One region of the Streptomyces sp. NBC_00986 genome, then DNA from elsewhere that is predicted to be linked to it. Evidence: riboswitches for the same ligand, from Rfam matches in the RefSeq annotation. Region 1 holds a riboswitch; each other region holds the start of a gene.
The links. Region 1 has a riboswitch for cyclic di-AMP ahead of OG504_RS23245 (transglycosylase SLT domain-containing protein). Riboswitches for the same ligand answer to the same signal wherever they lie in the genome.
Positions count from the first base shown of each region.

Region 1 (5,769 bases):
TCAAGGACCTGAGCTCCTACCGGGACGGCATCTTCTGGCAGTGGATGCTCAACTCCCTCTTCTACGCGGGCGGCGGCGCCCTGCTCTCCGCCGCGGTCTCGGCAGCCGGCGGCTACGCACTGGGCCGATTCGCCTTCAGGGGACGGGAGTTCGTCTTCAAGCTGATGCTGGCCGGCGTCCTCGTACCCAGCATCGTGCTGACCGTCCCCCAGTACCTCCTCCTGTCGAAGATGGGCCTGGCCGACTCGTACTGGTCGATGCTGCTGCCGTCGGTCCTCTCTCCCTACGGCGTCTACCTCGTCCGTATCTACGCGGCCGCGTCCGTCCCCAACGAACTCCTCGAAGCCGCTCGCATGGACGGCGCGAGCGAGTGGCGGATCTTCTCGCGGATCGCGGTGCCGATGATGATGCCGGGCCTCATCACGGTGTTCCTGTTCCAGTTCGTCGGCATCTGGAACAACTTCCTGCTGCCGTTCGTGATGCTCGCGGACGACACCAAGTTCCCGATCACACTGGGCCTTTACACCCTGCTCAACCAGGGCGCCTCCCAACCGGCGCTCTACACCCTGGTCATCATGGGCTGCTTCCTCGCGATCCTGCCGCTGATCGCACTGTTCCTGGTGATCCAGCGGTTCTGGTCCCTGGACCTGCTGAGCGGATCGGTCAAGGCGTGAGCGCTCCGCTGGGGGCGCGGTGATGGGCCGATGCTCGTCCGCGGCACCGTCGTGGCTGGTCGCGCCGTTCCCCGCGCCCCTTTGGGGCGCTGCTCACCGCTGCTGACTTCGCACGACCTGCCCAGGAACCGGGCGGCCCCCCACAGCCGACGCCCCCCACCACGAACGAGGAACATGACCACCAGCTCGAACGGACGCCGTAAACCGCCCACCATCCACGACGTGGCCCGGGAGGCAGGGGTCTCCCGGGGGACCGTCTCCCGGTTCCTGAACGGTGGCCACTACGTCTCGCCCGCCGCGCGCACCGCGGTGGAGACGGCGATCAGGAAGACGGGCTACGTCGTCAACCGGCACGCCCGTTCCCTGAGCACCGGACGGTCGGACTCGGTGGCGTTCCTCCTCACCGAGCCGCAGGAGAAGTTCTTCGAGGACCCCAACTTCAATGTCCTGCTGCGGGGTTGCACCGAACACCTGGCCCGCCACGACATCCCACTCCTGCTGATGCTGGCCTCGTCGAAGGACGAACGCCGCCGCCTGACCCGGTACATCACCTCGGGCCACGTGGACGGCGTACTCCTCGTCTCCAACCACAGCGGCGACCCGGTGGCGGCCGAACTCCGGGACGCGGGCATCCCGTTGGTGGCCTGCGGCAAACCGCTCGGCGCCGCCTCCAAATACAGCTACGTCGCCGCCGCCGACCGCGACGGCGCCCAGGAGATGGTCCGCCACCTCATCGCGCGAGGCCGCCGCCGCATCGGCATGGTCACAGGCCCACTCGACGCACCGGGCGGCCCCGACCGCCTGGCCGGCTACCGAGACGTCCTCACGGAGGCAGGCCTGCCCCACGACCCGACCCTCGTAGTGGAGGGCGACTACCGCCGCACGGGAGGCGAGGAAGCGGCGAGGCGCCTCCTGTCCCAGGCCCCCGACATAGACGCGGTCTTCGTAGCCTCGGACCTCATGGCCCTCGGCGTGGTCAACACCCTTCAGCAGTCCGGCCGTTCGGTCCCGGATGACATCGCTGTCGGAGGCTTCGACGACTCGGCGGCGGCCACGTCCATCACCCCGGCCCTGACGACCATGCGACAGCCCTACGACCGCATCAGCGCCGAGATGGTCCGCATGCTGTTGGCCCAGATCGCCGGGGAGGACACGGCGGGCGTGATTCTGCCTACGGAACTGGTGGTACGGGAGTCGGCATAACGGTCGTAATTGTCAAACCAACCGGAACACGGGTCAACGCATGTGAAGGCAGCAGCCGTCCGGTTCGTGTCGAGTCGGTGGGGCGTTCCATCCGTATTCTCTGATCATGGCCGCACCCCTCGCATATGCACTGATCGCCACCGACCTGGACGGGACGCTGCTGCGCGGCGACGACACACTCTCCGACCGGTCCCGCATCGCACTCGCGAGGGTGACGGCGGCCGGCGCCCGGCACCTCGTCGTCACCGGCAGGCCGGCCCCGAGGGTGCGCCCGTTGCTCGAAGACCTCGGCTCCAGAGGGCTCGCGGTGTGCGGACAGGGCGCGCAGTTGTACGACGCCGGCGCGGACCGTCTGCTCTGGTCGGTCACCCTGGACCGGGAGTTGGCGGAGACCGCGCTCGGCAAGATCGAGGCGGAAGTGGGCCAGGTGTACGCGGCGGTGGACCAGGACGGCGTGGACGGCCTGACGCTGATCGAGCCCGGCTACCTGATGCCGCACCCCACGCTCCCCGCGGTACGGGTGGGCAAGCGGGACGACCTCTGGTGCGAACCCATCAGCAAGGTGTTGCTCCGTCACCCCGCCCTGGAGGACGACGAGTTGGCGTCCACGGCGCGCTCGGTGGTCGGTTCCCTGGCCTCGGTCACCATGTCGGGCCCCGGCACCGTCGAACTCCAGCCACTCGGCATCACCAAGGCAACGGGACTGGCTCTCGCCGCCCGCCACTTGGGCCTGACCCCGTCCGAGACCATCGCCTTCGGCGACATGCCGAACGACATCCCGATGTTCGACTGGGCAGCCCACGGCGTCGCGATGGCCAACGCCCACCCCGAACTCAAGGCGGTGGCCGACGAGGTGACGTCGTCGAACGAGGACGACGGCATCGCGCTGGTACTTGAAAGACTCTTCAGCTGAGATTCTGAATGGCCCCGAAGGGGCGCATTCAGGGGCGCGGGGCTGTGTCTATTTGCGGCTCCGCCGCGCGGGCGCGACCAGCCACGACGGCGGTGTCACTCAAAACACAACCAGTCGTGGCTGATCCAGCAGTTTCTAGTAAGCCCCGTACACGTTGTCGATGGAGCCATACACGGCCGCCGCGTAATTGCAGGCGGCGGTGATGTTAGCGACCGGGTCATACGGGTCGTACGAAGTCCCGGCAACGTGATACGCGTTGAACGTCGGGTCGATGACCTGGAGAAGCCCCTTCGACGGCGTACCGGCCGCCGCGTTGGAGTCCCAGTTGTTGATCGCGTACTGGTTCCCGGAAGACTCACGGATCACGTTCCGGTAGATCCCGTTGTACGTACCCGGAATCCCCTTCTGCGCCATGATCGCGAGCGACTCCCGGATCCACCCGTCAAGGGTGTTGGGGTACCCGGCAAGCGTGGTCGAGGCGGCGGTGGTCGACGTGGTGGCCGCGGACGCGGTGGTCGCACCGACGACAGGCAGCGCGAGGATCGCGGCACCGGTGCCGGCGATGACGACACGGCGGACGAGGCGGGCGCGGCGGGACTGAGCGGTTGCAGGCATGACGAGGTTCCTCTCCGTCGCCTGCGAGGTGAGCTGTCGGGTTCGGGCTGGGAGGTGCCCGGCCAAGTCCTTGCGGACGTGACTTAACCCCAAGCCGTTCCGGTCAGAACGACCGGCCCGGCGACTTACCTGGTTCCCCCGCTCCTGCCGTGCGAGAAGTTCGTGACTGGGATGCCGGGCGGCGGCAGGATTCGGCGTTCCGCTCGACAGGCCGGGAAACTATGCGAGAGCACATGTCCGGAACAAGTGGCGGAATCACACCTAACCCCTATTGACCTTGGTCTGAGGCGTATGGGGCACTTGATCCTTTGCGCGAGCCAAGGGTCAACTGTCAAATGCCGTAAGGGAAAACGCGGGCAGACCAGGACACAGGTCACGCACAGAAACGCGTGACCCAACTCACGGGAGGATTAAGAACGGCAAATCGGGCATTCGCCCTCAACTGGCAGTTCTCGGAATCCTTTTCTCCCAAGTGCGGTGGAAGATCGCTTCTCCACCCTCGGTGCAGATCACCTCATTTGAGGTAAGAAAGTCCGTTTCGTCGCAAGTAATCTCCGACCGTGTACGCACGCTCGTGTCCCACCCCAGCTCCGGCCGGTGCAGCCGGATCGACCACTCCGAGAGGGTGCGGGCGGACAGCGGATCCGACTCGTCGATCGTGTACGTCTCCAACGCGTCCTCGGTGAACTCCAGCCCGTCCGGATACACGCGCGTGCCGCCGTACCGGGGGTCCACCTCCAGCCGCCACTCGCCCTTCGCGACGTCCCGTACGACCAGCCTCTCGGGCCGCGGTTCGTCAAGGGTCGCCGGGTAGTTGACCCCGAGCGGCTCGGCTTCCTCGGGTTCGTCGAAACGAATACCCTCGTCCAACTCCTGCTCCCGGACCGGGAGTTCGAGCGCACTCCCCTCCGGGTCCAACGTGAACCCCGCCGCGGACTCCGGCTGCGGCCAGATCCACGGCCAGTACGCCGACGACACCGCGAGCCGGATGCGGTGCCCGGGCGGGAACGCGTGCCCGATGCCGTTCAGCTCGAAGGTCACGTCCTCGGTGGTGCCCGGCGTCCACGGCACCGCCCGGTCCCGCCCGTGCCGCGCCGACAGGTTCAGCACACCCCGGGTGACGAGGGTCGAGGCGCCGTCCGGGGCGACATCGCACAGCCGGGCGATCACCTGCCCGCGCGGCACCTCGCAGGTCAGCCGCAGCCGTACCCTCGGCCGCCCCAGCACCCACGTCTCGGCCGGTACCTCGAACTCGAAGCACGCCGACCGCGCGTCCTCGTCCCGCTGGTCCGGCGGCAGATCGGCGTCGTTCCCGAAAGGGAAGAAACGGCCCGCGTCCACACCGGTGTGCATGGGGGAGCGGACGATCACGGGCGCACCCCGGAGGCCGTACGTCGTCGTCTTCACGTGCGGCGAGGGCCACGCGGGTTCCCCGACCCAACGGCCCGGGAGGGTGTCGTAGACCGTGGCCGGTGGGTGCGAGTCGCTGACGTAGGCCCGTAGGAGCGGGTCGGCCGTGACGCCGGTGTCCTCGCCCTTCAGCCAGTGGTCCCACCAGCGGAGAGTCTCCTGGAGGAAGCCGATCGCGGGGCCCGGCGGCAGGCCGCGGTCCGGGTACTGGTGCGACCAGGGGCCGATCAGGCCGCGTACGCGGTCCGGCGGGAGGTGTTCGACCAGCCGCAACACCGTGTCGCGGTACGGGTCGTGCCAGCCGCCCACCGCGAGGACGGCCGCGCCGATCGCGCCGTAGTCCTCGCAGACGCTGCCGTGCTTCCAGTAGTCGTCGCGGAGCTGGTGGGCGAGCCAGGTGTGGATGAACGGGTCGATCTGTTCGAGGCGCTTGAGCCACATGTCGCGCCAGATCAGGCCCGCGTACTCGGGGTCCGGCGGGCGGGCGACGAAGGCGAGCATGGTGGCCGCCCAGGCGTGCAGGTCGACGGCGAGGGCCGAACCGCCCATGTAGTGCACGTCGTTGTCGTAGCGGTCGTCCGTCGAGCAGACCGTGACGATCGCCTTCAACGGCTCCGGCGCGAGGGCCACGATCTGGAGGGAGTTGAAGCCGCCCCAGGAGATGCCGAACATGCCGACCTTGCCGGTGCACCAGGGCTGCGCGGCAAGCCAGTTGACGACCTCCACGCCGTCGGCGAGTTCCTGGGCGTCGTACTCGTCGCCGGGGGCACCCTCACTGTTGCCGTGCCCGCGCACATCGACCCGGACGGAGGCGTAGCCGTGGCCCGCGTACCAGGGGTGGCGCTGGGCGTCCCGGGGCGCGGTCCAGTCGGTCAGGCGGTACGGGAGGTATTCGAGGAGCGCGGGGACGGGTTCGTCCGTCACCGGGCGCCACACGCGCGCGTAGAGGCGTGT
Region 1 is NZ_CP108733.1:5,283,136-5,288,904, reverse strand. Features, by position in the region: gene OG504_RS23260 (carbohydrate ABC transporter permease) at 1-674, shown strand, start outside; gene OG504_RS23255 (LacI family DNA-binding transcriptional regulator) at 849-1,877, shown strand; gene OG504_RS23250 (HAD family hydrolase) at 1,984-2,790, shown strand; gene OG504_RS23245 (transglycosylase SLT domain-containing protein) at 2,926-3,405, opposite strand; cyclic di-AMP (ydaO/yuaA leader) riboswitch at 3,411-3,612, opposite strand; gene OG504_RS23240 (CocE/NonD family hydrolase) at 3,844-5,769, opposite strand, start outside.

Region 2 (5,769 bases), 1.1 Mb from region 1:
CCCGGCCTCCCGCACCTACTACGACAAGAAGATCGCCCAGGGAAAGCACCACACCCAGGCCATCCTCTGCCTCGCCCGCCGCCGAGCCGACGTCCTCTTCGCGATGCTCCGCGACGGCACCTTCTACCAACCACCAACCCCGATCACCCCTTGACCGAAGTCATAGGGGCACCCCCCCGGCTCCCCGACCGGCCCATCAAATCCTGCGCCCCACCCCTCACCGGGTCACGCTCACAAAGAACCGGTGCGGAGGACAACGCGGAGGTAGGACACATGAGGGCAGTCGCGGTGCTGGGCGCGTCCGTAGCCGTAGGACTACTCGCCTCGTGCGGATCGACGGACACCGGTACGCGAACCATGGCAAGGGCGCTGCCCGCGGGCGCCGCGTTCACCCACCCCGGGGTGCTCGTCAGCAAGGGCCAGCTGGACGCCGTACGCAAGAACGTGGCCGCAGGCAAGCAGCCCTGGCTGAAGGCGTACTTCGGGATGCGGGACAGCAAGTACGGGTCGTACAAGTACACGGCGAAGCCGGTCGCGGACGTCGACTGCCCCTGGAACGGAAAGGCCGCGCACGGCTGTGTCGAGGAGCGCGAGGACGCGATCGCGGCGTACACGCAGGCCCTGCTGTTCAGCATCACCGGGAAGCAGCATCACGCGCTGAAGGCGCGGGAGATCATGGACGACTGGTCGGCGAAGATGAAGGAGCACACCTCAGACGACGCCGGGCTGCAGACCGCGTGGGCCGGTTCGACCTGGGCGCGGGCGGCGGAGATCGTGCGGTACGCGCCCGGCGCGGGCTGGCCGGCGGACCGGGTCAAGCGCTTCGGGACCATGCTGCGTACGGCCTACGAGCCGGAGGTCACCAAGGACCTGCCGGACTACAACGGCAACTGGGACCTCGCGATGACGGACGCGGCGATCGGCATCGCCGTCTTCCTCGACGACCACAAGGCGTTCGACGCCGCCGTGAAACGTTTCCAGGACCGCGTGCCCGCCTACTTCTACCTCGCCAAGGACGGCAAGGTGCCGCTCACCCCGGTGGGCTCCAAGCTCACCACCCCGCAGAAGCTGACGACGTACTGGTTCAAGCAGACGACGTTCAAGGACGGCGTCGCCCAGGAGACCTGCCGCAACTTCAAGCACGTCGGGTACTCGCTGGCCGCGACCGCGCACATCGCCGAGACCGCCTGGCACCAGGGCGTCGACCTCTACGACGGGGTCAAGGACCGGCTCAAGGCGGCCCTGGAGTTCCACGCCCGCTACCAGCTCGGCGAGCCCGCACCCGCCTGGCTGTGCGGCGGCAAGGTCGACCGGAACATGGGCCCCGACCTGGAGGTCGCCGTCAACCACCTGGAGGGCCGGCTCGGCGTGAAGGTGCCCGCCGCGCACAAGCTCGCCGAGTCCACCCGGCCGGCCGGCAGCGACGACCTCTTCGTCTCCTGGGAGACCCTCACGCACGCCGGGAACACCGCCGACTGAAACCTGTGTGACATCGGACCCCGCGGATGGCGTATAGTTGCAATCACAACGGCGCGGGGTGGAGCAGCTCGGTAGCTCGCTGGGCTCATAACCCAGAGGTCGCAGGTTCAAATCCTGTCCCCGCTACTAAGGCCAAGGGCCGGAATCCAGAAATGGATTCCGGCCCTTGGTGTTTCTCCCCCTCTCTTGTTTCCTCGATCGGCCCACACCGCTCGCCGCCCTCCCCCCACCAGGAAAAACTGGACGCGTGGAGGAGGGTCCGTATGTGCGAGCCGGCGGGCGCCTGCCCGGCGATCCCGTGCCCGACCCCGGCCTCGGCGACAGCCCGGCCCCCCACCCCGAGGGCGAGGGCCGGCGGATCTCGTCCGCCCGCGCCGTCGTCCGCCGTCTCCCCGTCCTGCTGCTGATCGCCGCCGCGCTCTACGACTACCTCACCCCGTCCGACTTCACGGCGGCCCCGCTCTTCACCGCCGCCCCACTGGTCGCCGCCCCGCTCTACTCCCGGCGCGGCACCGTCCTCACCGGGCTGGCGGCCGTCGCCGTGGTGCTCGTGATCCACGTCAGGCTCGGCATCGTCTTCGACATCGACGCGGTCACCGAGGTGGTCACCGTGGCGACGGTCGCCGTCCTCGCCGTCCTCATCAACCTCCTCGTCCGCCGCAGCAGCGAACAGCTCGCCTCCGCGCGCGAGATCGCCGAGGCCGCCCAGCGGGCCGTACTGCCCGAACCGGCCGAGCGGATCGGCGGGTTCGAGATCGCGGCACGGTATGAGGCGGCGCAGGAGGGCGCGTTCATCGGGGGCGACCTGTACGCGGTGCAGGACACCCCGCACGGCGTACGGCTGGTCGTCGGTGACGTGCGCGGCAAGGGCATGGGCGCGGTCGCCGCCGTCGCCGTGGTCATCGGGGCGTTTCGGGAGGCCGCCGAGCAGGAGGCCACCCTGGAGGCGGTCGCGCAGCGGCTGGAGCGGGCGCTGGCGCGCGAGGGCACCCGGCGTGACGGGCTCGACGCGTTCGAGGGGTTCACCACGGCCGTCCTCGCCGAACTCCCGCACGGCGACGGCGTCGTACGGATCGTCGACCGGGGACACCCGCCGCCGCTGCTCCTGCTCGAGGACGGCACTGTACGCACGTTGCAGGTCCAGGAGCCCGCACTGCCTCTGGGAATGGGCGAGTTGGGGGTCTGGCCCGACCGCGCCGAGGAGTTCGCGTTCCCGGGCGGGGCCACTCTCCTCGTCCACACCGACGGGCTGTCCGAGGCGCGTGACGCCCGCGGTGTCTTCTACGACCCCGGGGCGCGGCTGGCCGGCCGGACCTTCCGCACCCCCGAGGCGCTGCTCGGCATCCTCGCCAAGGAGGTGCGCCGGTACTCCGGGGGCTGGATGACGGACGACATGGCGATGATCGCCGTACGCCATCCATGACCGTTATTACGGGGGGTGACTGCGTGAGCGCCCTCCGCATAACAACTGACATGCCGTCAATACCTGTGGGAATTCTGAGACTTGGCCAACTCGCCCGTTTTTCGCCGGTGGTGGGCCCTTCGTCCAGCAAGGAAAGGTTAATGATCAAGCCGAACAGCTTGGAAACGGGCGCCCGTGTCTATTAACGTTCGATAACGCAGCGCGGTCGTCCCAGCCGTCACTAGAGATGGCTCCGTGCGCACGCGCCGAATCCTGAAAGGGAACCGGGGAACCACCACTTGGGGTGAATCGCTCGTCGACTGCCGTGGAAACACGGCCGGTTTACGCGCGTAGGAGACCTTCCTGCTCCGAACCCGTCAGCTAACCCGGTAGGCGAGAAGGAAGGAAAGGAGCACGCCCACGTGGCGTCCAACCAGGCTGCCCCTGAAGCCCCTGTCGTCTACGGCGGTTACCGCCCCGACGAGGGCCCCTGGGAGGAGTGGAATCCCAGTGCGGAGTCCGTTGCTCCCAACCGCGGCAAGCACCGTGTCGCCAAGCAGCGTGGTGGCGGGGGATTCGCCCGCAGCTCCACCGTCCTGGGCGTCGGTGTCATAGCCGCCGTCAGTGCGGGCGGCATGGCCAGCGCCAACACCGGCAAGCCGCCGGTATCGATCTCCATACCCGACCTGCCCTCCGTGGGCCATCTGCTGGACGACTCGTCCAGTAGTACCCCCAAGGGTTCGGCGACCGCCCTCAGTAGTGTCGGCGTCTCCACCACCGAGACCGCCAAGGGCGCCTCGGACGCCGGTGAGCTGCTGCGCAACCGGATCATGGCGCAGGCCGAGTCGCAGCAGGTACAGGTCGACGGCAAGTCGAAGGCCGCCGTGGAGGCCGCCGTCGCCAAGCAGGTCGACGACGCCGCCGCGAAGGCCGAGAAGGACGCCGCGAAGAAGGCCGCCGACGCGAAGAAGGCCGCGGAGGCCGCCGCCCAGAAGAAGGCCGAGGCCGCGAAGCTCGCCGCGCTGGCCAAGCAGTACACGCTGCCGGTCGGCTCGTACACGATCACCGGCACCTTCGGCCAGGCCGGCTCGATGTGGTCCTCCGGGTATCACACGGGCCTCGACTTCGCCGCGCCCACCGGCACGCTGATCAAGGCGATCCACAGCGGCACGGTCACCGAGGCGGGCTGGGCCGGGTCGTACGGGTACCGCACGATCCTCACCCTCGACGACGGCACCGAGCTGTGGTTCTGCCATCAGTCCTCGATCAACGTGAGCGTCGGGCAGAAGGTCTCCACCGGCGAGGTCATCGGCCGGGTGGGCGCGACCGGCAACGTGACCGGGCCGCACCTCCACCTGGAGGTGCACATCAACGGCGCCGCCACCGCGAGCGACCCGGCGCCCTGGCTGCGCAGCAAGGGCCTCAACCCCTGATCTCTCCCTGATCGTCTGGAATATCCCGTTCCGGTCCGGCTGTTGACGAGAAGCATGACTTCTCTTCGCAAGCTGGGCCGGTCCGATCTCGAGGTCTTCCCGCTCTCCCTGGGCGGCAACGTCTTCGGCTGGACCGCAGACGAGGCGGCCTCCTTCGCCGTCCTCGACGCGTACGCGGCCGCGGGCGGCAACTTCGTCGACACCGCCGACTCGTACTCGGCGTTCGCGCCGGGCAACCACGGCGGCGAGTCCGAGACCATCATCGGCAAGTGGGTCAAGGCCCGCGGCAACCGCTCCGACGTCGTCATCGCCACCAAGGTCAGCCAGCACCCCGACTTCCCCGGCCTGAGCGCCGCCAACATCAGGGCCGCCGCCGACGCCTCCCTGCGCCGCCTGGACACCGACCACATCGACCTCTACTACACCCACTTCGACAAGGTCGAGGTGCCGGTCGAGGAGATCATCGGCGCGCTGGACGAGCTGGTGAGGGCGGGCAAGGTGCGGCACATCGCCGCGTCCAACATCACCCCGGAGCGGCTCCGGGCCTCCCTCGACTTCTCCGAGCGCGAGGGCCTGGCGCGCTATGTCGCCCTCCAGCCCCACTACAACCTGGTCTCGCGCGACACCTACGAGGGTGAGCTGAGCGCGCTCGCCGCGCAGGAGGGCCTGGCCGCGGTCCCGTACTTCGCGCTGGCCGCCGGCTTCCTCACCGGCAAGTACCGCCCCGGTACGACGGTCGACAGCCCGCGGGCCAAGGGCGCCGAGAAGCACCTGACCACCGAGCGCGGCCAGAAGGTGCTGACGGCCCTGGACGAGGTCGCCCAGGCCCACGACGCCCCGGTCGCCACGGTGGCCCTCGCCTGGCTCGCCGCCCAGCCCACGGTCGCGGCCCCGATCGCGTCGGCCCGGTCGCTGGAGCAACTCCCCGCGCTGCTGGGCGTGGCCGAACTGGAGCTGACGGACGCGGAGATCGCCCGCCTCACGCAGGCGTCGGCGTAGATGTCCTTGGAGCTATGACCGGTACGGGTTGTACAGGGGAGTCCCGTACGACCCGTACACCGGCGGCCACGGCGGCACCACCACCGGTACCGGCGTCGCCGTGCGCCGCGCCGCGTAGTCCAGCGCGGGCCGCGCCACCTCCCGGCGCAGCCACAGCTCGTGCAGCAACTCCCTTTCCCGTACGACGAAGTCGGCGCCGGCGCGGCCCCGCCCCGCCCGGTGCCGCAGGAACGCCAGGGAGGTCGCGTACGCCTCGTACTGGGCGACCGAGCGGGCCGCCTGTCTGCCGAGGTGGTGGCGGGCGTACTCGCGGGCCAGGCGCCGGGCCTTCATCGAGCCGAGTACGAACGGTTCGGCCGGGATCAGCCAGCCCGCGTAGACGTAGGCCGGCAACTCCTCGCGCACACTGCGCAGTTCGCGTTGCCGGGTCCAGACCGCGAGCCAGGTCAGCAGGCC
Region 2 is NZ_CP108733.1:6,376,003-6,381,771, forward strand. Features, by position in the region: gene OG504_RS28455 (IS110 family transposase) at 1-154, shown strand, start outside; gene OG504_RS28460 (alginate lyase family protein) at 274-1,479, shown strand; tRNA gene OG504_RS28465 (tRNA-Met) at 1,532-1,605, shown strand; gene OG504_RS28470 (PP2C family protein-serine/threonine phosphatase) at 1,727-2,902, shown strand; cyclic di-AMP (ydaO/yuaA leader) riboswitch at 3,136-3,292, shown strand; gene OG504_RS28475 (M23 family metallopeptidase) at 3,304-4,314, shown strand; gene OG504_RS28480 (aldo/keto reductase) at 4,369-5,313, shown strand; gene OG504_RS28485 (PrsW family intramembrane metalloprotease) at 5,326-5,769, opposite strand, start outside.
Region 2: another riboswitch for cyclic di-AMP. It lies ahead of OG504_RS28475 (M23 family metallopeptidase); the one in region 1 lies ahead of OG504_RS23245 (transglycosylase SLT domain-containing protein).

Region 3 (5,769 bases), 4.2 Mb from region 1:
GCGCGACGTTCAACGTGCTGCACGGTCGGCAGATCCAGCCGGACGGCCGGCCGAACCCCGTTGCCCCCGGCGACCTCTCGGCACCCCTCGCCGAAGCCGTCGCCTCCCTGGACGCCGACGTGGTGGCACTCCAGGAGATCGACTGTCTCCAGGAACGCTCGGGCGGTGTCGATCAGGCGGCCGTAGCCGCCGACGCGATGGGCGCACGCGACTGGCGATACGCGACCGCGCTGCACTGCCGCTCCGTGCCGGGCCGGGGCTGGGTCCCCGACCCGACCGTGCCCGGGATGCGCGTCTACGGCCCGGGGGCTCAGCGGCCCGAAGTCCCTTCGCACGGGCTCGCATTGCTGTCCCGGCTCCCGGTCCACGAGTGGCGGGCCCTACGGCTCCCGGCGGCGCCCTTCGGCATGCCGCTGCGGGTGGCCGGGCGGGCCGTTCCGGTGCTGGCCCGGGATCAGCCCCGGGCCGCCCTTGCCGCCGTACTGGAAGGACCGCACGGCCCGTTCACCGTCGTGGCCGTCCATCTCTCGTTCGTGCCGGGATGGAACATCGGGCAACTGCGCACCGTGCGTCGCTGGATCGCCGATCTGCCCCAACCCCGGGTGTTGATGGGCGACTTCAACCTCTTCGGCGCGCTGCCCCGGATCACCCTCGACGGGATGGGGAGGCGGCGCTGGCAGCGCTCTGCCCGGCAGGCGACCTTTCCTTCGCACCGGCCGCTCGTGCAGCTCGATCACGTCATGGCGACGGGGCTCGGCGCGGACGCCGTAGGGGAGGTGTGCGTGCCGAGGACGGCGATCTCGGATCACCGGCCGCTGGTGGTGGAGCTGGCGCTCTGAGTCAGTTCCAGAGGGGGTAGGTCACCGTGTGCTGGAACTTGTCCGGCCTCGCGCCGGGGTACGTCAGGGTGATCTCGGTGTACTGCCGCGCCTGCGGGTGCCGCTTCCACGTCTGCGCGTCGTCGAGCCGGACGGTGACCGGGAACGAGTGGAACTTGCCCACCGCGCAATAGGGGTTGCAGTCGTTCACCCAGTTGACGCCCGTGGCCGTCGCGGAGTTGCCGTTCCAGGACGTCCAACGCAGCGACGTGAGGCGGCTGTTGCCGTCGCCGCAGGCGAGCATGAAGTCGGTGGGACGCACCTCGGGGTGCCACAGGCAGTCGACCAGTACCGGGTCCTGGAGCTGTCGGTGGGCGGTCGCCGGGACCGTGGCCGGGGCCGCCGACGAGGTGGCGACGGCCGGCCCGAGCAGGGCCGCGGCACAGAGCGTGACGATTCCGACCATGGTGTGTTTGTACATGTCCGCTCCCGGCCGCCTGTTCGTCCTCGTCGCCCCGCACCAGCGGTGGGCCCGCCTGCCGGGGCACGGTCGTCGTGTCTCTGTCGACGCTACGACCGTGTCCCAGGATGCACCACTCGTACGGGTCCACGACGCGGTTGGCCGGGACTGTCGCGGGGTGTGCGGTCAGGGCCGGGAAATGCCCGGCCCCGATCGGATCAGGCGGGCCGTACGGCGCCCCGGATGGCGGCGGCACCGGCGTGGAAGATCGACTCCTCGCGTATCGGCGTGCCCGGGCTCGGCGCGTGGATCATCAGGCCGTTGCCGGTGTAGAGGCCGACGTGGTCGATGCTGTCGTAGAAGAAGATCAGGTCGCCGGGGCGGATGTCCGTGAGCGGGACGAGGGCGCCGGCGCCGGACTGTTCCTGGGCGGTGCGCGGGAGGAGGACGCCTGCGGCCTTCCAGGCGGCCTGGGTGAGGCTGGAGCAGTCGTACGCGTCCGGTCCAGCCGCGCCCCACAGGCACGGCCTGCCGATCTGTGCGCGGGCGAAGGCGAGCGCGGTGCTGGTCTTGCTGAGCGTGCCGGGGTCCTGCAGCGCGGCGGGTACGGCCGCCGGGCTGATGGTCGGGGCTGGGGGGAGAATGATCTCCGGGGCCATCGTCGGAGCCGTGGGCAGGGTGAACTCGGCAGCGATGGCCGGGGCCGCGGCGAAGGAGACCTCGGCGGCGGGCGGGGTCGGCTGCCACTCCTGTTGCGGCGGGCGCCAGTCCGGTTCCGGCGTGGGGTAGGAGGTCCGCTGCTCGGTCACCGCGGGCATCTGACCAGTGGACCAGGCCTGTTGTTCGGGGACGACGGGCATCTGGCCGGTCGACCAGGCCTGCTGCTCGGCCACGATCGGCATCTGACCGGTGGCCCACGGCTGTTGCTCGGCCACGATCGGCATCTGGCCCGTCGACCAAGCCTGTTGCTGCGGCACGACGGGCATCTGCCCCGTGGACCAGGCGCGTTGCTCGGCCACGGCGGGCATCTGACCGGTCGACCACATCTGCTGTTCGGGAACCATGGGCATCGACCCGGTCGCCCAAGTCGTGTCCGGGGTGGGCCAGTTGGTCTCCGCGGGCGGCGGCCAGGTGGCACCGGCCGGGGCGGACTCGGTGCGCGGCGCCGCGATGTACGGGAGCAGTTCGAGGTCCGCGGTGAGCGGGTCGAAGACCGGTGCCGGGGCGGCCGCGACGGCGAACTGCTGTGCCTCGACGACGGGCGTTGGCGGCACCTCGATGGCGGGCACGGGCGGCAGGTCGAGGACGGTCGCCTGCGGCATCTGGGCCATCTGCTGCATGTACGGCATCTGGGGTGCCTGCGGCGCGGCGATCTGAGGCATCTGGGGTGTGACGGGCGACAGCGCGGCGATCGGTCCTGCCGTCAACTCCGCGACAGGAACGGTGAGTTGAGGGGTAGCGGGCTCCGGTGTGCCGGTCCCCGCGGTCAGTTCGGCCACGGCACGGCTGGGCTGCGCCTCGAGTGCGCGGCCGCCGCCTTCGGGCTCGGGGCGTCGCTCGGACCGCTCGGGCCGGGGTGCCGCCGAGCGGGCGGGGGTCCTGCCGGGCGGCAGTTTCGCCGGTACGGTCGGGCCCAGTTGGGCGCGAGCGCGGTCGAACAACTGCCGAGTGACGGCATCTTGGGCGGGGTCGGAAGGACGCGACGCGCTGGGACGGGGTTCGACACGCTGGCGCGGTCCCCCGGACATCTTGCGCGTGGCGTTGTAGTTTCCGGTGGCCGTCTCGGCCCTGTCGTAAAGGGAGTTGATCCGCCGCTGCACTTCGTCACGGCTGGGTCGGTCGTCCACGGTGGGGCCACTGCCTCCGGTGCGCGTACGTCGTTCTGCCGGCATGGCAGACGTGCTCCTTCCGTATCGCGCCTACCGGGTTAGCTGTCGGGTTCGGGCGGCCGATCACGGAAGGATTGCCCTACGACCCTTGCCCGGGCGGGCAGTTGGGCCGATTCACCCCAAGTCGGTTGGGTCCCCGGTTCCGGCTGTCGCGAGCGACACACCGGATTCGGCGCAAACCGTGCGGCCCGGCGCTGATCGCCGGAGTAGGTCGTACGGTCTGAGCGTCAACTTAGCCAACGTGTGTGCCTCGTGTGAAGGTTGAAGCGCGATATGTCCGATACGTTTTTGTGACCTTTACCTCTCCCAAACGTGTCCTGGGCCCCTGAGCCCGCCGGGTCGGGTGATCCATATGAGGTCGCTATGAATTTTTGGGACGGTTGAACACACCGGCATCCGGCTCCGTATTGGAACGGGGGATTTCCATGCCGGGACGATCCGGGCCGACCGATACGTGTAGGAGCAACTTCCTTGGCACGCAACACGCGCAGACGCCCCACGGGCGCACGACGCGCGACGATGGCAGCAGTCGCCCTGATGCTGGGCGGCGGAGGACTGGTGGCGGCGAACGTCTACGCGTCGGCGTCCGAAGGCGGTTGGGGCGGTGACTCTGCCCAACAAGGGTCTCCCGATGCGGCATCGAGCGGCGCGACGATCGACTGCCCGGACGTAGGCACCCAGCTGACGACTGTCCCGGACGAGGCGAAGACCGAGGTCGACGCCCAACTCGCGCTTCTGGACCAGCAGATAACCGAGGCCTACCAGAAACTGAAGGACTCGACGGAGTCCATACGCCAGGACGCCTCCTTCGCCGACAACGCGATCATGAATCCGTTGAAGGAGAAGCGGGCCGCGACCATCGGCCGGATCGACGAAGCCATCGCGCGTGTCGGCGACCGCCCGGAGGGCCTCGACGCGCTCGCCGGCTGCACCCTGATCGCGCCCACGAACGACAACGGGGACCAGGGCAGCAACGGCAACGGCGACAACCAGAGCGCCAGTGCGAGCGCGAGCGCGAGTGCCGGCGGCCAGGGCGACCAGCCGGTCACCAACGGGCCCGTCGCCTCGGACTACGCGGACATCACCTCCGTACAGCCCAACGTGAACACCCCGCAGGACCAGGCCGACGCCTCCCGCGGCACGTTCGTCACCGCGTGTGGCGTGAACGAGAACGGCCTGTTCAACTCGGACAACGTGATCGTCGCCCCCGGTGTCACCAACGGCGCCCACCACTTCCACGACTACGTCGGCAACCAGTCCAACAACGCGTTCGCCAGCGACGACGACCTGGCGAAGGCGAACACGAGCTGTGAGAACCCGGGCGACAAGTCCACGTACTACTGGCCCGTGTTGCGCCTCCAGAACGGCAAGCAGGAGCGGGACGCGGACAAGCCCGGCGGTGGCACCGAGGGCAACTCGGGTCAGATCGTCACGGCCAAGGCGGCCACGCTGACCTTCGTGGGCAACCCGAAGAGCAAGGTCGTCGCGATGCCGCGCCTCCTGCGCATCATCACCGGCGACGCCAAGGCCTTCGTGAACGGCCCGGCCAACGCCAACGCCTCCTGGAGCTGCACCGGGTTCGAGGACCGGCAGCTCAAGGACAAGTACCCGCTGTGCCCGGCGGGCAGTGACGTGGTGCGCACCTTCAAGTTCCAGAGCTGCTGGGACGGCCGCAACATCGACAGCGCCAACCACCGCACCCACGTGGCCTTCGAGGCCGCCGACGGCTCCTGCCCGGCGGGCTTCGAGGCCATTCCGCAGCTGGTGCAGCGGATCGTCTACGACGTGGACGCGCCGAGCCTCCAGGACGGCGGCAAGACGACCCCGCTGTTCGCGGTGGACTCCTTCCCCGAGCAGCAGCACAAGCCGGTCACGGACCACGGCGACTTCATCAACGTCTTCGACGAGGGCCTGATGAAGGACATGGTCAACTGCATCAACGACGGCGAGAAGTGCGGCGCCGGGACGGACAACGACCCCGGGGGCTCCGGCTCCGGTGACGGCTCCGGTTCGGGTGGCGGCTCAGGGTCCGGTGGCGGTTCCGGCGAGCCGCAGGAGTCCCCGTCGGCCACCGACACCGCTACGGCGGCGCCCACGGCCACCGCGTCCGACGAGCCCGCCGGGAACGGCGGCAGCGAGGGCAATGGCGGCAACACCGGGAACGGTGACAACGGCGGGAACGGTGACAACGGCGGGAACGGCGACAACGGCGGCCAGGCCACCGCGGATCCTGCGACGAGTGCCCCGGACACCGAGACCAACGCCCCCGAGCCCACCGACACCCAGAGCACCGACCCCGGTGACCTGACGACCGCCGTCTCGGTCCCCAAGGCCGACACGAAGACCGAAGGGTCCAAGTCGACGGAGACGCAGGGGAGTTCGGACAACGGCTCCGGCGGCGAGGTCGGCAGCGCCGTGACGACACCGCCCGCCTCGTCCTCGGGCGGGGAGAGCTACGCCGCCGTAGGCCCCAACCAGCCGCAGGCGCAGGGCGGGTTGGCGGAGACCGGCGCGAATCTGTGGCCCGCGGTGGCCGGCGCGCTGCTGCTCGTCGCCGGATTCGTCGTGCTGTACCGAGGCAAGCGCAGTACACGCTGACACA
Region 3 is NZ_CP108733.1:1,037,109-1,042,877, reverse strand. Features, by position in the region: gene OG504_RS04585 (endonuclease/exonuclease/phosphatase family protein) at 1-839, shown strand, start outside; gene OG504_RS04580 (hypothetical protein) at 841-1,299, opposite strand; gene OG504_RS04575 (NlpC/P60 family protein) at 1,497-3,170, opposite strand; cyclic di-AMP (ydaO/yuaA leader) riboswitch at 3,179-3,352, opposite strand; gene OG504_RS04570 (DUF1996 domain-containing protein) at 3,687-5,765, shown strand.
Region 3: another riboswitch for cyclic di-AMP. It lies ahead of OG504_RS04575 (NlpC/P60 family protein); the one in region 1 lies ahead of OG504_RS23245 (transglycosylase SLT domain-containing protein).

Region 4 (5,769 bases), 1.7 Mb from region 1:
GACCGAGCTCGCCACGATGGAATTCCACCCGCAGCCCCAGGCCGGCGAGGCCAGGCCGTGGGCCTTCCCGGCGCCGGAGCGCGGGACGCTCGGCAACGGCCTGACCGTGCTGCGCTGCCACCGCCCCGGCCAGCAGGTCGTCGCCGTCGAGGTGCTCCTGGACGCGCCCCTGGACGCCGAACCGGCCGGCCTGGACGGTGTCGCCACGATCACCGCGCGGGCCTTCTCCGAGGGCACCGACAAGCACTCCGCCGAGGAGTTCGCCGCCGAGCTGGAGCGCTCCGGCGCCACCCTCGACGCGCACGCCGACCACCCCGGGCTGCGCCTGAGCCTGGAGGTCCCGGCCTCGCGCCTGGCCAAGGGCCTCGGTCTGCTGTCGGACGCGCTCAGGGCACCCGCGTTCGCGGACAGCGAGGTCGAGCGGCTGGTCCGCAACCGCCTCGACGAGATCCCGCACGAGACGGCCAACCCGTCCCGCCGCGCAGCCAAGGAGCTCTCCAAGGAGCTGTTCCCGGCGACCTCGCGCATGTCGCGCCCGCGCCAGGGCACCGAGGAGACCGTCCAGAAGATCGACTCCGGGGCCGTACGCGCCTTCTACGACCGGCACGTCCGTCCCGCGACGGCCACCGTCGTGGTCGTCGGCGACCTCACCGGCATCGACCTGGACGCGCTCCTGGCCGAGACCCTGGGTTCGTGGACGGGTTCCACCGCGCAGCCGCGTCCCGTGCCGCCGGTGACCGCCGACGACACCGGGCGCGTCGTGATCGTGCACCGGCCCGGCGCCGTCCAGACGCAGCTGCTCATCGGCCGCGTCGGATCCGACCGGCACGACCGCGTGTGGCCCGCGCAGGTGCTCGGCACGTACTGCCTCGGCGGCACCCTCACCTCCCGCCTGGACCGTGTCCTGCGCGAGGAGAAGGGCTACACCTACGGTGTGCGGGCGTTCGGCCAGGTGCTGCGTTCGGCACCCGACGGCACGGGCGCCTCGATGCTCGCCATCAGCGGCTCCGTGGACACCCCGAACACCGGTCCCGCGCTGGACGACCTGTGGACGGTGCTCCGCAAGCTCGCCGAGGGCGGACTCACCGACGCCGAGCGGGACATCGCCGTACAGAACCTCGTCGGGGTGGCGCCGCTCAAGTACGAGACCGCCGCGGCCGTCGCGAGCACGCTGGCCGACCAGGTCGAGCAGCACCTGCCCGACGACTACCAGGCGACGCTGTACCAGCAGCTCGCCGCGACCGGCACCGTGGAGGCCACCGCGGCGGTCGTGAACGCCTTCCCGGTGGACCGTCTGGTGACGATCCTGGTCGGCGACGCGGAGCAGATCAAGGAGCCCGTCGAGGCGCTCGGCATCGGCGAAGTGACCGTCGTCGCGGCCGAGTAGACGACCCGTAGCGAGCCGACGAGCGGCACGCGCGCGTGGGGGCCCTGGTGACTGAAGCGTCACCAGGGCCCCCTAATGTCCGAATTGGGGGAGAGGTTGCCCGTCTGCCCTGTGGCATGTGCAACAAAACCCGTGATCCGTTTGGGGATTGAAAGTCGTCCCCCTTAGCGTCGGTCCGGCTGTCCGTCAGGCACCGCGCCGCACTCGCGGCACCGGACAGTCATCGCCGAGTCCCCGTACGGCGCGAGCCAGGGGAGCCGGGGACCCACGTCCCTGGGGTGAATCGGACGCCCGTCGAGGGGGTCCGTAGGAGACCTTCCTGCTCCGAACCCGTCAGCTAACCCGGTAGGCGAGAAGGAAGGAAAGGACCAGCCACTCCATGGCGTTCACCCGCGCCACCGGGAAGCACCGTCGCCCGAGCCGGACCCACCGCACCACCGTTCGTGTCGCGAGTGTCGCGGCCCTCACCACCACCGGCGTCGTAGGCACCCTGGCCGCCGCCCCGGCGTTCGCCGCGGAGCCCGCCCCTGAACAGACCGGCCTCACCCCCGTCATCGCCATGGGCGACGCCGTCGCCGAGAAGATCGACGCCCAGGCCGCCGCCCAGCAGCAGGCCGCGGACGAAACGCTGGCCAAGGAGGTCGCCCGCGCCAAGGCCGCCGCACTGGCCAAGGCGGAGCGCGAGGCCGAGGTGCGCGCCGCCCGCGCCGCCGAGCGCAAGAGGCTCAACACCTTCGTCGCGCCGGTCACCGGCTCGTACGTCTCCACCGGCTACAAGACCGGCGGTTCCCTCTGGTCCTCCGGTGCCCACACCGGCATCGACTTCCACGCCTCGACCGGCACCTCCGTGCACGCGGTCGGCTCCGGCACCGTCGTCGAGGCCGGCTGGGGCGGCTCGTACGGCAATCAAGTGGTGATCAAGATGGCCGACGGCATGTACACCATGTACGGGCACCTGTCGTCCATCGGTGTCTCCGTCGGCCAGACGGTCACTCCTGGCGAGCAGATCGGCCTCTCCGGGGCGACCGGCAACGTCACCGGACCGCACCTCCACTTCGAGGCCCGCACGACCGCCGAGTACGGCTCGGACGTCGACCCTGTCGCGTACCTCCGCAAGCACGGTGTGAACGTCTGACGACGTAGCGCCGCACTTCCCGAAGCCCTGGCCCGCCCGGCCGGGGCTTTCGGCGTTTCCGGAGCCCTCCTGTCCAAAAAATATCCATGGATTCCGGCCCGCCATCGGAAATTCCCGCTCATTGCAATAGAGTCACGGAACACACGTCAATCGTCGACGTTTCACGGGGATTAAGGCGGAGGTCGGACATGCGTATTCCGGCGCACTCGGTATGCACGGCGATCCGGGACGACATCGTCGCCGGTGTCTACGAGCGCGGCAGCCGGCTCACGGAGGAACTCCTCGCGCGCCGGTACGGGGTCTCGCGCGTCCCCGTCCGGGAGGCTCTGCGCACGCTGGAGGCCGAGGGGTTCGTGGTGACCCGGCGGCACGCGGGCGCGTGCGTCGCGGAACCGACCGAGCAGGAGGCCGCCGACCTGCTGGAGATGCGGATGCTGCTGGAGCCGCTCGGCGCCTCGCGGGCCGCCCAGCGCCGCACCGAGGCCCACCTCAAGGTGCTGCGCGGCCTCGTCAGACTGGGCCAGGAGCGCGCCAGGCGCGGCAACAGCGAGGATCTGCGCTCCCTGGGCAGCTGGTTCCACGAGACGCTGGCGCAGGCCTCCGGGAGCCCCGCGCTGACCTCGATGCTGACTCAGCTGCGGCACAAGATCGCCTGGATGTACGCGGTGGACGCACCGGCCAACCCCGTCGAGTCCTGGGCCGAACACGGGGCCATCGTGGACGCCGTGGCCCGCGGGGACAGCGAGCGCGCCCGGGCGATCACCGCCCTGCACACCGAGCGCGCGGGCACCGCGCACCGGCTGCGCTTTCCCGGCGGGGCGAACGGCGCGAACGGCACGGACCGTGTGAGGACTTCGCAACCTCCCGTAAACATGTCGGGTCTGCGGCATTAACACGGGCGCCGTATACAAAGAGAAGCTAATTCGCGGGGGATTATTTATGCTGCCCGCAAGTGGAATTGCGAAGGGCTCGCCCGGTAATTCGGACGAGCCCTTCGAGGTTGTGGTGCATCGGTTTTTGGGCGAAAAGCACCGCAACCCTCAATTGGGTGGTGCTCAGACAGTCTCGGGGAGTTCCTCAAGACCTTCCGCGACCAGCTTCGCCAGCCGGTCGAGGGCCGCGTCCGCGCCCTCGGCGTCCGACGCGAGGACGATCTCCTCGCCGCCCTGGGCGCCCAGGCCCAGGACCGCGAGCATGGAGGCCGCGTTGACGGGGTTGCCGTCGGCCTTGGCGATCGTCACGGGGATACCCGCGGCCGTGGTGGCCCGGACGAAGATGGAGGCGGGGCGGGCGTGAAGGCCCTCCGCCCAGCCGACGTTGACGCGGCGCTCAGCCATGTGATGCTGCCCTTCAGAGTCTCAGGGTTGTCTAGACCAGTTTCCCACACGTGAAGCGAGCCCGGACCGGTCCTGCGAACCGTCCGGAACGAGTGGTCGGACCGCGGCCTCGGCCCGACTTCCCGTGCTCTGTTGTTGCCCACAGACTGCCTCGCGCCGTTGTCGGACGCGAGCCGTACGCTGGGCCCCATGCAGACCTCGTCGGACCGGCACGAGTACCCCGCCCACTGGGAAGCCGACGTGGTGCTGCGCGACGGGGGTACCGCGCGCATCAGGCCCATCACCGTCGACGACGCCGATCGCCTGGTCAGCTTCTACGAGCAGGTCTCCGACGAGTCGAAGTACTACCGCTTCTTCGCGCCGTATCCGCGCCTGTCCGCCAAGGATGTCCACCGCTTCACGCACCACGACTTTGTGGACCGGGTGGGACTCGCGGCCACCGTCGGCGGCGAGTTCATCGCCACCGTACGCTATGACCGCATTAGTGCCGACGGGCGTGCCGCCTCCGCCCCGGCGGACGAGGCCGAGGTCGCCTTCCTGGTGCAGGACGCCCACCAGGGGAGGGGCGTCGCCTCCGCCCTCCTGGAGCACATCGCGGCCGTCGCCCGCGAGCGCGGCATCCGTCGCTTCGCCGCCGAGGTGCTGCCCGCCAACAACAAGATGATCAAGGTGTTCACGGACGCCGGCTACACCCAGAAGCGCAGCTTCGAGGACGGCGTCGTACGCCTGGAGTTCGACCTCGAACCCACGGACCGGTCCCTCGCCGTGCAGCGCGCGCGGGAGCAGCGCGCCGAAGCGCGGTCCGTACGGCGGCTGTTGGTGCCCGGCTCGGTCGCCGTCGTCGGTGTCGGCCGTTCCCCCGGAGGGGTGGGCCGCAGCGTTCTCGACAACATCAGGGACGCCGGTTTCACCGGCGGCCTGTACGCCGTGAACAAGGCCTTCCCCGAGGAGCAGAAGGACCTCGACGGAGTGCCGGCCTACCGTTCCGTGCGCGACATCGAAGGCCCCGTGGACCTCGCGGTCGTCGCCGTCCCGGTCGAGCACGTTCCCGAAGTCGTCACCGAGTGCGGCGAACACGGGGTGCAGGGGCTCGTCGTGGTCACCGCCGGATACGCCGAGAGCGGCCCCGAGGGACGCGAGCGTCAGCGCGAACTCGTGCGCCACGCGCGCACGTACGGCATGCGCATCATCGGACCGAACGCCTTCGGGGTCATCAACACCGCAGCCGACGTACGCCTGAACGCGTCCCTCGCGCCCGAGATGCCCCGCCCCGGACGCATCGGCCTCTTCGCCCAGTCCGGCGCCATCGGCATCGCCCTGCTCTCCCGCCTGCACCGGCGCGGCGGCGGGGTCACCGGAGTCACCGGCGTCTCCACCTTCGTGTCGTCCGGCAACCGCGCGGACGTCTCCGGCAACGACGTCCTTCAGTACTGGTACGACGACCCCGACACCGATGTCGCCCTCATGTACCTGGAGTCCATCGGCAACCCGCGCAAGTTCACCCGCCTCGCCCGGCGCACCGCGGCGGCGAAACCGCTGGTCGTCGTCCAGGGCGCCGGATCGGCCCCCCAGGGACACGCGGTACGGGCGACGCGGCTGCCGCACGCGACCGTGTCCGCGCTGCTCCGCCAGGCCGGCGTGATCCGCGTCGAGACGATCACCGAACTGGTCGACACGGGACTGCTCCTCGCGCGCCAGCCGTTGCCCGCCGGGCCGCGGGTGGCGATCGTCGGGAACTCCGAGTCGCTCGGGCTGCTGACCTACGACGCCTGCCTCTCCGAGGGGTTGCGGCCGTCGCCGCCGGTGGACCTGACGACCGCGGCGACGGCGACGGACTTCCACCGGGCGCTGTCGGGTGCGCTGGCCGACGACTCGTGCGACGCGGTGGTCGTGACCGCGATACCCGCGGT
Region 4 is NZ_CP108733.1:3,577,278-3,583,046, reverse strand. Features, by position in the region: gene OG504_RS15365 (M16 family metallopeptidase) at 1-1,387, shown strand, start outside; gene OG504_RS15370 (M16 family metallopeptidase) at 1-2, shown strand, start outside; cyclic di-AMP (ydaO/yuaA leader) riboswitch at 1,602-1,754, shown strand; gene OG504_RS15360 (M23 family metallopeptidase) at 1,767-2,522, shown strand; gene OG504_RS15355 (GntR family transcriptional regulator) at 2,711-3,415, shown strand; gene OG504_RS15350 (HPr family phosphocarrier protein) at 3,578-3,859, opposite strand; gene OG504_RS15345 (GNAT family N-acetyltransferase) at 4,049-5,769, shown strand, end outside.
Region 4: another riboswitch for cyclic di-AMP. It lies ahead of OG504_RS15360 (M23 family metallopeptidase); the one in region 1 lies ahead of OG504_RS23245 (transglycosylase SLT domain-containing protein).